Regions from separate parts of the Staphylococcus sp. Ze2 genome, predicted to be linked through region 1. Evidence: predicted binding sites of a transcription regulator. Region 1 holds the regulator's gene; the other holds the start of a gene.
The links. The regulator Rex, encoded in region 1, represses fermentation and respiration genes when NADH is low (regulators of the CRP and FNR family bind a similar motif). The targets are predictions, from matches to a motif close to TTGTGAAATATTTCACAA.
Positions count from the first base shown of each region.

Region 2: ACM591_RS06960 (citrate synthase) is a predicted target of Rex. The motif match lies at 1,851-1,868, and genes of this name have one in related genera.

Region 1 is NZ_CP183486.1:1,237,888-1,245,723, forward strand. It holds gene ACM591_RS05550 (ABC-F family ATP-binding cassette domain-containing protein) at 28-1,956, opposite strand; gene ACM591_RS05555 (redox-sensing transcriptional repressor Rex) at 2,108-2,749, shown strand; gene ACM591_RS05560 (YeeE/YedE family protein) at 2,966-4,054, shown strand; gene ACM591_RS05565 (sulfurtransferase TusA family protein) at 4,076-4,300, shown strand; gene ACM591_RS05570 (LacI family DNA-binding transcriptional regulator) at 4,882-5,844, shown strand; gene ACM591_RS05575 (sucrose-6-phosphate hydrolase) at 5,929-7,413, shown strand; gene ACM591_RS05580 (carbohydrate kinase family protein) at 7,410-7,836, shown strand, end outside.
Region 2 is NZ_CP183486.1:1,499,175-1,507,010, reverse strand. It holds gene icd (NADP-dependent isocitrate dehydrogenase) at 1-548, opposite strand, end outside; gene ACM591_RS06960 (citrate synthase) at 662-1,780, opposite strand; gene ACM591_RS06955 (amino acid permease) at 2,134-3,495, shown strand; one part of gene ACM591_RS06950 (IS3 family transposase) at 3,590-4,461, opposite strand; one part of gene ACM591_RS06950 (IS3 family transposase) at 4,461-4,731, opposite strand; gene pyk (pyruvate kinase) at 4,969-6,729, opposite strand; gene pfkA (6-phosphofructokinase) at 6,750-7,718, opposite strand.

The sequences.
Region 1 (7,836 bases):
ACTTTAGCTCTTGAATTGAATTAGTGTTTATATTAATTTTTCTTGTAATTCTGCCCATTCAGCCATGACTTGTTCTAGTTTTTGTTCGATTTCTGATTTTGAAACCGCTAAGGAGTTTGCTTTTTCAGGATCTGAGTATACGTCTGGCAAGGTAAGCTGATGATTAATATCATTTATTTCTTCTTCGAAGGTTTCAATATTTAGTTCACATGTTTCAATTTGACGTTCTATTTGACGTTGCTCACGCTTTTGTTGTTTTTGATCACTATACGAGTCGTTTTGTTTAATAACTGTATCATTTACTGTTGGATTTTCTAATTCTTCTTTTGCTTTTAATGCTGCACTTTCTTCAGTTTTATCAATATAATATTGATAATTTCCTAAATACATTGTGCCTCCATCGAGATCTAAATCGTAAACTTTATTAGCTAATTCATTAATAAAATAACGATCATGAGATACAAACAAAATGGTACCTTTAAAGTTCGCTAAAGCTTGTTCTAACATTTCTTTTGAATCTATATCTAAATGGTTTGTAGGCTCATCTAAAATGAGTACATTGTTTCGCTCGAGCATTAATAAGGCAAGCTGTAAACGAGCTTTCTCACCACCCGATAAATCATTAATTATTTTTTTAACATCGTCTTGTACAAACAGAAAACGCCCTAAAACAGCCCGAATGTCTTTTTCATTCATAGTAGGGTATTGGTCCCATAAGTAATCAAGTATTGTTTTGTTTGATTTGAATTCGGCTTGTTTTTGATCATAATAACCAATTTTTAAGTTGGCACCGGTAGTAATTGTCCCGTTTAATGGCTTTTGTATGTCGGCGATAGTTTTTATTAAAGTAGATTTTCCAATGCCATTAGGGCCGATAATTGCAATATGATCTCCTTTTGTTACTTCAAAAGTAATTCCTTTAGTAATCGGAGACTCATAGCCAATTTCTAAATTTTTTATATGAAAGACATCATTACCAGTATTACGATCAAATTCAAATTGAATGTTGGCACTTTTAGCATCAATCATAGGTTTATTAATGCGTTCTATTTTTTCCAACATTTTCCTACGGCTCTTAGCCATACCAGTAGTTGAAGCACGGGCAATATTTTTATCGACAAATGTCTCTAATCTCTTAATTTGAGCTTGTTGATTTTCATATTCTTGCATACGTTTTTCATAATATTTATCTCTTTGATCAATAAATTGGGCATAATTGCCTACATAATGTTGGACATCACCGAGTGCAACGTCGTAAATTTGAGTGACAATTTTATCTAAGAAGTATCTATCATGACTGATAATTACGATGGCGCCTTTAAAGTAATTTAAATAACTTTCTAACCATTGGGTTGTTTCCATGTCTAAATGGTTAGTAGGTTCATCCAAAAGTAATAAATCAGGCTCGCTTAATAACATTTGTGCCAAAGATAATCTTGTTTTTTGACCACCGCTAAAGTCATTGATAGGCCTGTCGAAATCCGCTTCACTAAAATTCAGTCCATGTAAGACTGTTTTAATTTTACTTTCATATTGATAGCCATCTTGTTGTTCAAATTGATTGGATAATGATTCATAGCGATCGATATGAGTTTTATAAGTTTCAGAATCGTATTCATCAGCATGTTGTGCTAACCAATCTGTTTCCAATTTCATTTCTTGTTCTAATTTTTTCATTGCCTCAAACGGCTTAGACATTTCTTCAAATACAGTCTGATCTGTATTTAATGTCATTTGCTGTGTTAAATAACCAAGTTTTAAATTTTTACTTTTAGAAATATGACCGCTATCATAATCTTCAACACCAGCAATGATTTTCATTAATGTTGATTTTCCGGCGCCATTACGACCTACAATACCAATGCGTTCACCAGTTTTTACTTCAAAATCTACATTATTAAAAATATCTTCTCCGTCGAATGATTTTGTTAAATCATTGAGTTGTAATAATATCATCTGATTTTGCACCTCTCTATTCAATATCATTCTACAGTATTCAGTGTGTTGTTAAAACTATCATTGTTTATTTTTATTATTCAGTCATGTATAATGTTGTAGTGATTATAAGATTAATGAATAACAGATAATGAAATAGGGGGATAAGATCTTGGCTAATCAAAGCGAAAAGATTCCTCGTGCCACATTGAAACGTTTACCGTTATATTATAGATTCGTCAATACATTAAAATCTAAAGGCATTGATAGAGTTAATTCTAAATCCATCAGCGAAGGATTAAATATTGATTCCGCAACAATTCGAAGAGATTTTTCTTATTTTGGCGAGTTAGGCAAGAAAGGCTATGGCTATAATATTGATAGCTTATTACATTTTTTTAAAAATGAAATTAGCGAAAACGACGAGATTAAAATTGCAATTGTAGGCGTAGGGAATTTAGGTAAAGCATTATTAACATATAACTTTTCAATACATGATGAAATGACTATAACTGAAGCATTCGATATTCGTGAAGAAATTATTGGGACACAAATAGGTAAAGTGACAGTTAGTCCATTTGATAAAATAAAGGAAATATTATCGCAAGAAGATATAGATGTAGTGATACTGACTACGCCTGAGGAAGCGGCTCAAAACGTAGCCGATGTATTAGTGGAGTCAGGTGTTAAAGGAATACTTAACTTTACACCAAGTCGTGTACTAACACCATCAGACGTTCAAGTTCATCATATTGATTTAGGTATTGAATTACAATCTTTATTATTCTTTATGAAAAATTATAGTAATAAATAAGAAATGTTTAGTTAGTTTTTTATAGATACAGTAATACATTCCATGTATTGTGTTTATAAAAAACTATTTTTTTATGGATGTTTAATTTGAATTTCAAAAATACGACTACTATTAATTTAGCAGAAAGTTAAAAATTTATGAGTTGCAAGGTTGAAATTTTATACGATTTCTAATATTATTAATCTTATTGATTTTATCGGGAAAGAGGTTATTAATATGACTTGGTTAATAATCAGCGGCATTATTGTGGGAAGTCTTTTAGGCTTTGTTATGCAAAGAACACGGTTTTGTTTAGCTGGTGGATTTAGAGACATGTATATTCAAAAGAGTAACAAAATGTTTTATGCATTACTTATAGCAATTACAGTTCAAAGTATAGGATTGCTCATTTTAACTTCAACTGGTTTAGTACAAATACCTGATTCAACTTATCCAGTTATTGGGACGGTAATAGGTTCGTTTATATTTGGTTTAGGTATTATATTAGCTGGTGGATGTGCAACTGGTACTTGGTATAGAGCAGGAGAAGGTTTAATTGGTAGTTGGATGGCACTCATTGCCTATGCATTTACTTCGGCAGCTACGAAATATGGTTTGTTATTACCATTAATGGATGGTGTAAACAAACCTACAAATGTTAATACGAGTATGTCACAAACTACAGGGATACCGACATGGATTTGGGTAACATTGCTTACAGTTATTACAGTGTTTTTTGTAGTCAAAACATTACGCAAACCAAAACCTAAATTTGCTGTTCCTAAATTAAAGCAGAAATTTACAGGTGTACGTCATTATTTATTTGAAAAGAAATACCATCCTTTTGTGGCTGCAATAGCAGTAGGACTCATCGCGTTAATTGCATGGCCTGTAAGTGAATCGACAGGAAGAATGTATGGGCTAGGTATTACTACTCCATCTGCCAATCTAGTACAGTTTTTCGTTACTGGTGATTTGAAATTACTAGATTGGGGTGTATTCTTAGTACTTGGGATATTCCTAGGTTCTTATTTGGCGGCTAAAGGTGCAAGAGAGTTTAAATGGAGATTGCCAGATAAAAAAACCATCCGAAACAGTGTTATTGGTGGCGTATTTATGGGATTCGGCGCTTCAGTGGCAGGTGGTTGTTCAATAGGTAATGGACTAGTAGAGACAGCAACGATGTCATGGAAAGGTTGGATTGCACTCGCTTCAATGATCTTAGGGGCTTGGACAATGAGTTATTTTGTATTTATAAGACCTATGAAAAAAGCGCAGAAGCAAACTTCTAATGAGAATGTAACGTCACAAACGCAAACAATATAATTAATATAGGAGGCACAAATTATGGTACACGAGTTAGGTACAGTTGGAATGGTTTGTCCATTCCCTTTAATAGAAGCACAAAAGAAAATGAATACTTTAGATAATGGTGATGAATTAAAAATAGATTTTGATTGTACTCAAGCAACTGAAGCATTACCAAATTGGGCAGCTGAGCAAGGCTATCCAGTTACAAATTATGAGCAGTTAGATGACGCATCATGGACAATCACAATTCAAAAAGTTTAATCAGTTACTATAAATAGCTAACGTTGAGGTAAGAAATGCGCTTCACTTAGTTAATTAGTCAATATAATAATTAAATTAAAAAAGGTCGAATTCATAGCTATGCTTTGAGTTCGACCTTTTTAGTATTTATGATTAAGACGTAACTATTAATTATTATTGGAAAAATACTCAATAAATAAAAAAGATTCAAAGTTATTAGTAGTAAGAGGTAACATTAAAGCAATGAGTAAAAATAAATTTAATAGATTTACCTTTATAGATACAAGAAATAATTAATATCATTAGAGGGAGAAGAGTTAAAAAATGGCTGATTAACTACCATTTTTAACTAAAAATAACAAAAGCAAACAGCGATGCATATTAAGCCATACATTTTCACCTAATTCATGTGATATCCCTTCTTTAAATTGTAGTTTCTACTTCTATATCATACTCGAAAGTCCTCTTATATATTGCTGTTTAGATACAAAGCTGAAAAATTCAATCTTTTGGTAAGAGAAGATTTAAATAGTATTTAAAGCGATTGCATTATGATAAAATGAGTATTGTTTATAATAGTTAATTAATGAGAGTGAGAAAATATGAAGAACATTGCTGATATAGCAAAAATTGCTGGGGTTTCTAAAAGTACAGTCTCGAGATATTTAAATAATGGTTCGGTAAGTTTAAAAACTCAACAAAGATTAGATAAAATTATTCGCGAAAATGACTATCAGCCCAATCAATTTGCACAAAGTTTACGTGCGCGTAGAACTAATATGATAGGGGCAATTATTCCTAGAATGAACTCTTTTGCTGTCGACGAGACAATTAAAGGAGTCAAAACAGTCTGTGATCAATTGAATTATAGTTTACTTCTAAATTACACAAATCTTAATATTCAATTAGAAATTGACGCGCTTGAAACATTTTATAGAAGTAAGGTAGATGGTATTGTCTTTATGGCAACAGAAATCACAGACCAACATTTAGAAGTGATTAATAAAATAAATGTTCCTGTAATTATTGTTGGTCAAGCACATGATGATTTACATTGTATTATCCATAATGATTACCAAGCTGGATACTTAGTTGGTGATATGTTAGGTCAACAAGGTTATAACGATATCAAATTCTTTGGTGTAACAGAAAGTGATATTGCGGTAGGGGTTCAACGCAAAGAAGGTCTGATTGCGGGTTTAGAAGCACATAGCATACAACCTGAAATTTCGCTCACATCATTTAATTATCAAGAGGCGATGGTCGATGTTGTAGAAGCGTTAGAAGCATACCCTCATTATGACGCAATTGTTGGGGCTACTGATTCAATTGCCTTAGCGATACATAAATATAATTCAGAACACACGCCACATGCGCACGAAAAGTATATTGTAGGATTTGGTGGAGATCCAGTCACTGATATTGTGTCACCATCTATCCATACCATAAATTACAATTTTGAATATGCGGGAAGTGTGGCTATGGACAAACTAAATCAGATGATACAACATCAAGAAATTGAACAACGCATTATTATCGATGTTGAACAGTCATTTGAAAATTAAAAGAAAAATGGTATGATAAAAAAGTATATTATGGAACCGGTACCATTTAAATGAGCTTATTTTATAAATAGGAGGATACGCACCATGTCGGAGTGGACAAAAGAGCAACGTTATCAAAAATATGAAGATGTTGATCAAGAAACGATTGAAAAATTAACTGAACAAGTTAATCAGTCTGAATATAGACAAACTTTTCATATACAACCCAAAATAGGATTGTTAAATGATCCTAATGGTCTTATCTATTTCAAGGGGAATTATTATGTATCTCACCAATGGTTTCCTTTAGGACCTGTGCATGGATTGAAATATTGGTATACATATCAAAGTAAGGATCTTGTAGATTTTAAAGCTATTGGTCCAACGATTAAACCAGATACGAAAGATGATAGTCACGGTGTATATAGTGGCAGTGCCTTTGAATATAATGACCACTTATATTATATGTATACAGCGAACCATCGAGATAGTGATTGGAATAGAATTTCTACACAACATATCGCAAAAATGTCTAAGGATGGATCGATTAATAAATTTCCTAAAGCAGTGATATCAGCACCACCGTTTGGCTATACTCAACATTTTAGGGATCCTAAGGTACATGTTCAAGACGGTGTTTATTACGCAATGATAGCTGCTCAAAATATTAAAAAACAAGGGAGAATTCTGCAATATCGTTCCACAGATATCGTCAATTGGGAGTTTCAAGGAGAGGTTCAAACGAATCTAGATGATTTTGGTTATATGTGGGAGTGTCCGGATTATTTTAATTTAAACGGTTATGACATGTTATTATTTTGTCCTCAAGGCATAGCTTCAGAAGGGGAACGCTTTAAGAATATTTATCAATCTGGGTATATTATGGGACAGTATGATATTAATAATTTAACAATGAACCATGCTGATTTTCATGAATTAGATTATGGCTTTGATTTTTATGCTCCTCAGACATTCTTAGACGAAAATGGTCAACGCATATTAATTGGGTGGATGGGCTTGCCTGATATTAACTATCCTTCAGATGCCGATGGTTGGGCGCATTGTTTAACTATCCCACGTGTATTGACAATTGAGTCAGGTAATTTAAAACAACGTCCCATCAAAGCGCTTGAAAAGCTTCGCACAAATGAAGAAACGGCACTAGGTTATGCTAATAAATTCACAAGACAATTACATCCATATGAAGGTAAACAGTTTGAATTAATCATCGATATTTTGGAAAATGAGGCGACAGAAGTTTACTTTGAAGTACGTACATCTAAGACGGAGTCTACATTGATTACGTATAATAAGAGGGAGCAAAAATTAACATTAGATCGCAGTGAAAGTGGTCAATTACCAGAACCTGTTGAAGGAACAACGAGGAGTACTTATTTAGATACACCGTTATCAAAACTGCAGTTATTTGTAGATACTTCTAGTGTTGAAATATTCTGTAATGATGGTGAACGTGTGATGACAACCAGAATATTTACAGATGAAAATGCAACAGGCATTAAAACATCTACTGAATCAGGCCAAACCTATCTAAAATTTACAAAATACGATTTGAAAGGTGACACTATATGAAACGTCTACTAGCAATTGGAGAGGCTTTAATAGATTTTATACCGAATACTACAGATTCTAAATTAAAAGATGTAGAAAAGTTTAGTCGACAAGTCGGGGGTGCACCATGTAATGTGGCTTGTACAGCGACAAAACTAGGTGGCAATGCGGAAATGATTACACAATTAGGACAAGACGCATTTGGTGATTTAATTGTGGAAACGCTAGAAGACATAGGAGTAGGTACTCAATATGTAAGACGTACTGAGGAAGCCAATACGGCCTTAGCATTTGTGAGTTTAACTAAAGAAGGAGAAAGAGACTTTTCCTTTTATAGAAAACCATCGGCTGACATGTTGTACAGTACTGATGCAGTAAGTTCCATCGATGTAACTGAAAATGATATGTTGCATTTCTGCTCAGTTGATCTAGTGGAAAGTCCTA
Region 2 (7,836 bases), 260 kb from region 1:
GTTTCTGGGAATCTAATATTTTTAGCACCCATTTCGTCTTGTAAGAAGTCAATTAATTTTTTCGCTTCTGGAGTGCCTTCTTTAAATTCAATACCAGCATAGATATCTTCAGTATTTTCACGGAAAATTACCATATCTGTATCTTCAGGACGTTTTACAGGTGAAGGTACCCCTTGGAACCAACGCACTGGACGTAAGCAAGTGAATAAATCCAATTCCTGACGTAATGCAACATTTAGCGAACGAATACCGCCACCAATTGGTGTAGTTAATGGACCTTTAATTGCAATTAAATATTCTTCAATTGTTTCAAGTGTTGCTTTAGGTAACCATTCGCCAGTTTCATCATAAGCTTTTTGTCCAGCTAATACTTCTTTCCATTCGATTTTCTTTTCACCGTTATAAGCTTGTTCAACTGCAGCGTCAATTACGCGACTTGCTGCATTCCAGATATCAGGACCGATACCGTCGCCGATTATAAATGGAATGATTGGATTATTTGGTACTGTTAAACCTTCATTTGTTTTAACTACTTTTTCTCCTGCCATGTAAAAAAACCTCCGTCATTTTGAGTTCTATTTTAGTTGTACTAACCACTATCATACACGAATCAAAAATATTTTCAATTTTCATAAATTAAATTAATTATTTAATTATTTGTTTATCTTTTCTCGATTGGTTCATAAGTTCTGTTTGTTTCACCAATATATTGAGCTCTTGGACGCATAATTCTGTTATCTCTATATTGTTCTAAGATGTGTGCAATCCAACCAGATGTTCTACTCACTGCAAATATTGGAGTGAATAAATCATGCTCAATATTCATACTATGATATACAGTGGCACTAAAGAAATCGACATTTGCAATTAATCCTTTTTCAGCTTTCATTTTATCTGCAATTTTCACTGAAATATCAAATAATTGACTTTGGCCTGTTTCAGAAGTAATTTTTCTGCTCATCTCTTTTAAGTATTTAGCTCTTGGGTCACCATCTTTGTATACACGATGTCCAAAGCCCATAATTTTTTCTTTGTTTTTAATTTTGTTATCAATATATGCATCGACTTCATCAATAGATTTCACTTCAGATAACATGCTCATTACACGTTCATTTGCACCACCGTGAAGCGGTCCTTTTAATGAACCAACAGCTGCTACGATACCTGAATACATATCGGATAATGAGGATACTGCACATCTAGCTGTAAACGTTGATGCATTTAATTCATGATCTGCATGTAATACAAGTGCTTTATTAAATGCTTCAATTTCGATTTCAGAAGGTAGTTCTCCTCTTAACATATACAAGAAGTTACCTGCATAGTTTAAATCACTACTTGGTTTAATAATTTCTTTTCCTTCTCTAACACGTGCATAAGCCGTAACTAATGAAGCAATTTTGGCTTGAATACGTATAGCACGATCCAGTGTTTGGCTTTCATCTTCGTCTTCAGCATGCTCGTCAAAGTGAGCAATGTATGAAACTGAAGTTCTTAAAGCTGTCATTGGATGAACATTGCCTGTCGCGTATTCTTTAAAGTGGTTATACACTCTAGGATTCAAAGTCATATATTCAAAAAGCTTTTGTTTTAGGTTTTTTAATTCATCCTCATTCGGCAATCTATAATGCCATAATAAGAAGATAATTTCTTCAAATTCAGCATTCTGTGCTAAGTCATCAATATCATAACCAGCATAAGTTAATTGGCTATCGATAATAGAACTTACTTTTGTTTCAGATGCAATTACCCCTTCTAAACCTTTCTGTAACTCTGCCATATATAAATTCCCCTTTTCTATTTCATTATGAAATGGCTTTCACAACTCATTATATCCAATATTGACTCTTTTGTGAATATTTTGAGTATATTTTCTTACCAAATCAATATGAAATACTTATTTATTAATATGCCCTTTAAAACGCTTCTATCTCTTGCATTGTTATAAATTCATTTTAATATGGAAAGTGTCTCACTTCAATTTTTATAGCATTTTAATTGGTTATCATGATTAATAACAAATAATTAATGTATTATTATACTAAACGCTATAGACTCTGTTTAAAAAAATAGTTGTTTTATTTTATATTGCATAGCATAATAATAATTAACTAAATAAAGGAGTATAATTTTATGGCTAATCATGAATTACAAAGAGAACTAAGTAATCGTCACATCCAGCTAATTGCAATCGGGGGAGCAATTGGTACAGGACTATTTTTAGGAGCAGGTCAAACTATCGCGTTAACTGGCCCCTCTATTTTACTTACATATATCATAATTGGTTTTATGCTTTTTATGTTTATGCGTGGATTGGGAGAAATATTAGTAACAAACACGAATTTCAAATCATTTGCAGATGTCACCAATCATTATATTGGCCCATTTGCAGGTTTTGTAACAGGATGGACTTATTGGTTCTGTTGGATCATAACAGGTATGGCAGAAGTAACTGCTGTTGCAAAGTATGTTAGTTTTTGGTTTCCTAACATACCAAACTGGATAAGTGCATTATTTTGTGTACTTGTATTAATGTCACTCAATTTATTAAGTGCTAAACTATTTGGTGAGTTAGAGTTTTGGTTTGCACTTATTAAAATATTTACAATTATCGCTTTAATTATAGTTGGTGCAATTATGATTATTATGGCTTATGACACACAATTTGGTCATGCATCATTAACCAACCTATATAACAATGGCATATTCCCTAAAGGTATGAGCGGCTTCGTAATGTCTTTCCAAATGGCGTTATTCTCGTTTGTAGGTATTGAACTTATAGGAGTAACAGCTGGAGAAACGAAAGATCCTTCAAAGACATTACCTAAGGCTGTTAATAGTGTTCCTATTCGTATTTTAGTATTCTATGTAGGTGCATTAGCTGTTATTATGTCTATCATTCCATGGAATCAAATTAATCCTGAGGAAAGCCCGTTTGTGAGATTGTTTGCACTCATTGGTATACCTTTTGCAGCAGGAATCATAAATTTTGTAGTATTAACAGCTGCGGCTTCTTCTTGTAATAGTGGTATATTCTCAAATAGTCGTATGTTATTTGGGCTTTCAACACAAAATCAAGCTCCACCTTACTTTGAGAAAACGAATAAAAATGGTGTGCCACATATTGCAATATTTGTATCGTGTGCATTGCTTATGATTGCGGCGTTGTTAAACTATATTATTCCAAATGCAACACTTGTTTTCACATACATCACAACAGTTTCAACTGTATTATTTATCGTTGTTTGGGGCTTAATCACTGTAGCTTATATTAACTATCATCGTAGAAATCCTGAACTACATAAAAAAGCAACATTTAAATTGCCCGGCGGAAAATATATGGGATATGTTATTTTAGCTTTCTTCTTATTAGTTTTTTGTTTGTTATTTGTAAACACTGATACAAGAATAGCAGTATTTTTAACTCCAATCTGGTTTATCTTATTAACGCTTATGTATCTAAGATATAAGCAAGTGTCACGCAAGCAACAATAACCCATAATCAGTAATAACAGATAAATCATAAAAAACCGTTACCTCAATTGGGCACTGAACCCTTAGAATGGGAACTTAATAAAAACACTTTGTTCTAGGCTGCTAATTCCTTATATTTTATGGGAGCTAAGTAGCCTAGTTTTTGTTGAATTCGATTATTATTATAGTTTTTAATGTAATTTTCGACAATATCTATTACAATTTGGTTAGAGCTATTGAGCTCATTGTTTATGTAGAAAGCTTCACACTTTAGCGAGGAATGGAAACTTTCTATAGGGGCGTTATCAGCTGGTGTTCCCTTTCGGGACATACTTCTGATAATGCCTTTTTCTTTGCATAATTGATAGTAAGCGTACGAGGTGTAAACACTGCCTTGGTCACTATGTAGTATGCAATTCTCAGGTATATCTATTTGATTCAATGTATCATTTACTAAGCTTTGATCTTGTTTGTTATCTATTTTATACGCCACAATTTCTCCGTTATAAACATCCATAATTGAAGATAAATACAACATAGAGTTACCGAAAGGTAAATAAGTAATATCAGTTGTTAATACTTCCATTGGTTGGTTAGCTTTAAACTGTCTTTGTAATAAATTCTCTGTTTTATAATAAGGTTTGCCAATTTTTTTAGATTTTTTAGGCCTAACTCGGCAGTTCAGATTATACTCTCGCATGATTCGCTGAACTCTTTTATGATTAATTGATGCTGAATACAATTGATTAATCAACGCTGTAATTTTGCGATAACCGTAGGTGAAATTATTTTCTTCACATAATTCAATAATCTTTTGAGTCACTTTATCTTTTTCATTGTTCTTGTGTTTCCATCTATAGTATGTCGATTTAGGTATTTCTAAAACATCAAGTATCATTTTGATTGAATACTTATGCTTTAATTGATTAACTAATTCTACAATTACTTTTGGTACCACTTCCTTTCTAATTCCTTGTACTTTTTTAAAATATCTAATTCAATATCTTTTTTCTTATTATCTAACTTTAATTGTTCTATTTCTGATAATTCTTTCACTCCTTTGCCATAAGTATATTGCTTGCCTCTTTGTTGATAAAATCTATAAGTTTCACCATTTCGATACCATCGCCACCAAGTTTTTACCTGTGTGCTGTTTTTGATATTTAATACTTCCATAATTTCTTTTACAGTATATCCAGCTTCTTTCATTTCAATAGTCTTATATTTTGTTTCTATTGAATAAGACATTATTTTCATAGAAAAAACACCTCCGTATGATTCATTTTAAATGAATTCAACGAAAGTGTTTTTATTTCCTTCCCACTATTTGGGGTCAGTTCAATTGAGATAACGGTTTTTTATGTTTCATACTTAGCAATAAAAGACGAAGTCATTTTAATTATAGACTTCGTCTTTTATTTATATATACTTAGGCGAATTTATCCCTAGTTATTATAAAGCTTAATTTAAGCTGTTAATCGAAATTTGTTTAGATTATAGTACGTTTGCATAACCTTCGAAGATTTTTCCTTGGTTAGCATCTACAGTAATTAAAACGTCATTTTGGATTTTTGAAGTAGCATTTTCAACACCAACAATTGTAGGAATTCCTTTTTCTAATCCAATGATAGCGCTTGGTGATGTAATACCATTTTCTTCAGTGATAAGACCAATTGCATTCTCAATGTATGGCACAAGCGTTTCATCTACAGAAGTTGTAACGATAATTGATTCTGATAGATCCTTACCTTCTAATTCACTAGCGTCGTTTACAACTAATGTTTGTCCAACAACTGAGTTTCTTCCAACGCCTTGACCTTTAGCAAGTTCATCCCCAACAAGGTGTAATTTCATCATGTTTGTAGTACCTTTTTCACCTGTAGGTACGCCAGCAGTGATAATAATTAAATCACCGTTTTGAACTCTTTCAGTTTCAACTGCAGTTGCTACCGCATTATTTAATAATGCATCAGTTGTCTTACGTCCTTCTTTAACTACTGGATGAATACCCCAAACTAATGCACATTGACGTGCAGTTTCTGCACTAGGTGTCACGGCAATAATATCTGATTGTGGACGGTATTTAGAAATTGTACGTGCAGTTGAACCACTTTCTGTAGCAGCAACAATTGCTTTAACATTTAAGTTTAAAGCAGTATGCGCAACTGATACACCAATAGCATTAACTAATGAAGTTTCAACTAATTTAGTACGGTCAGATAATAGTTTTTTATAATCTTGAGCAGCTTCTGCTGAAACTGCGATATTACGCATTGTTTTAACTGCTTCTTCAGGATATTGTCCTGCTGCTGTTTCACCAGAAAGCATAACAGCATCTGTACCATCATAAATTGCGTTGGCAACGTCACTAGCTTCCGCACGTGTAGCACGTGGATTACGTTGCATAGAATCTAACATTTGTGTTGCTGTAATTACAGGTTTACCTAATTTATTACATTGTCTAATTAAGTCTTTTTGTACCATTGGTACTGATTCTGGCGGAATTTCAACACCCATATCGCCACGAGCAACCATTAAACCATCAGAAACTTCAAGAATTTCTTTGATATTATCAATACCTTCTTGGTTTTCAATTTTAGGAATAATGCTTATGTTTGTATTTTTTTGTGCTTCTAATAGTTTGCGAATATCTAATACATCGCTTGGACGACGTACGAAACTTGCAGCGATAAAGTCTACGCCTTCACTGATACCGAATTCAATATCTTCAGCATCTTTATCAGTGATACCTGGTAAACTAACTTTCACTCCTGGTAAGTTAACACCTTTTTTATTTTTTAATTCTCCTGTGTTTAAAATATCACATAGAACTTCGCCATTAGCTTTATCAATTGATTTAACTTGTAATTCGATTAAACCATCGTCTAGAAGGATATAAGAACCTTCGTCTACGTCATTGATAAGGTTATCATAAGTTACTGAGAATTTGTCTGAAGTACCTTCTACTTCAGTCATACTAACGATTACTTCATTGCCTTTTTCAAGTTCAATCACACCATTTTTCATGTTGTGAGTACGGATTTCAGGACCTTTCGTATCTAGTAGAATACCAACTGTTTTCCCTAATCTCTTAGAAACTTCGCGGATTGTATCGATTCTCGCTTTATGTTCTGCATGGTCACCATGAGAGAAGTTTAATCGCGCCACATTCATTCCAGCTTTAATTAATTTCTCAAGCATTTCTTCTGATTCAGACGCAGGTCCAATTGTACAAACAATTTTAGTTTTTCTCATTATTATTTCCTCCCAGTATTTTATATAGATAATTCATTCGTTAATTCAAAAGTTTCAAAGTCAAATTCATGTTCATTTGATCTAAATATTTCTTCAAATGATGTATCAGTAAGTTCATTGTTTCTAATCCCAACGCCAATCGCAGTTTTACCTTCTAACAGTAAATCTACCGCATGGCCTCCAAGACGTGAAGCTAGAACCCTATCTGCCCCACTTGGACTTCCACCACGTTGGATGTGTCCAAGCACAGAAACACGAGCGTCAACATTAATGTATTTAGTCAGTTCTTGAGCACAAACTTCACCTGACATACAACCTTCAGCAACCATAACAATTGAATGTTTTTTGCCTCGTTTAATACCACTATCAATCTTTTCAGCTACATCTTTCATATCTGTCTCAACTTCAGGAACGATGATTGTTTCTGCACCGACTGAAAGACCAGCCCAAAGTGCTAAATCACCACAATCACGACCCATGACTTCAATGATAAACGTTCTGGCATGACTTGATGCTGTATCACGAATCTTATCAACACAATCAATTATAGTATTTAATGCTGTATCAAATCCAATCGTAAAGTCAGAGCCATTGATATCATTATCAATCGTACCTGGCACTCCTATAGTTTGGATTTCTTCGCATTCTTCACTTATACGTTGTGCACCTCTATAGCTACCGTCTCCTCCGATAACTACAAGTCCTTCGATGCCTCTTTTACGTAAATTCTCAATACCTTTTTTACGAACTTCTGCTTCTTTAAATTCAGGGCACCTTGCAGAATATAAAAAAGTTCCGCCTCGTTGAATTGTGTCTCCCACTGAACCGAGTTCAAGTTTCTCGATATCATCGTTTAACAAACCTTGATAGCCTTGGTAAACACCATAAACTTCAATGTTATTGTAAATCGCTTTTCTAACTACAGCTCTTACTGCTGCATTCATGCCTGGAGAATCTCCACCACTTGTCAACACTGCAATTTTTTTCATGACGACATACCTTTCTAACATGTATTTCTTATTCTAAAAATACCATAAAATTTAGGCTGGTGCCATTAAAATAAGGCTTTGCCACTAATGTAAACGTTTTTAATCCAACGAATCTTTT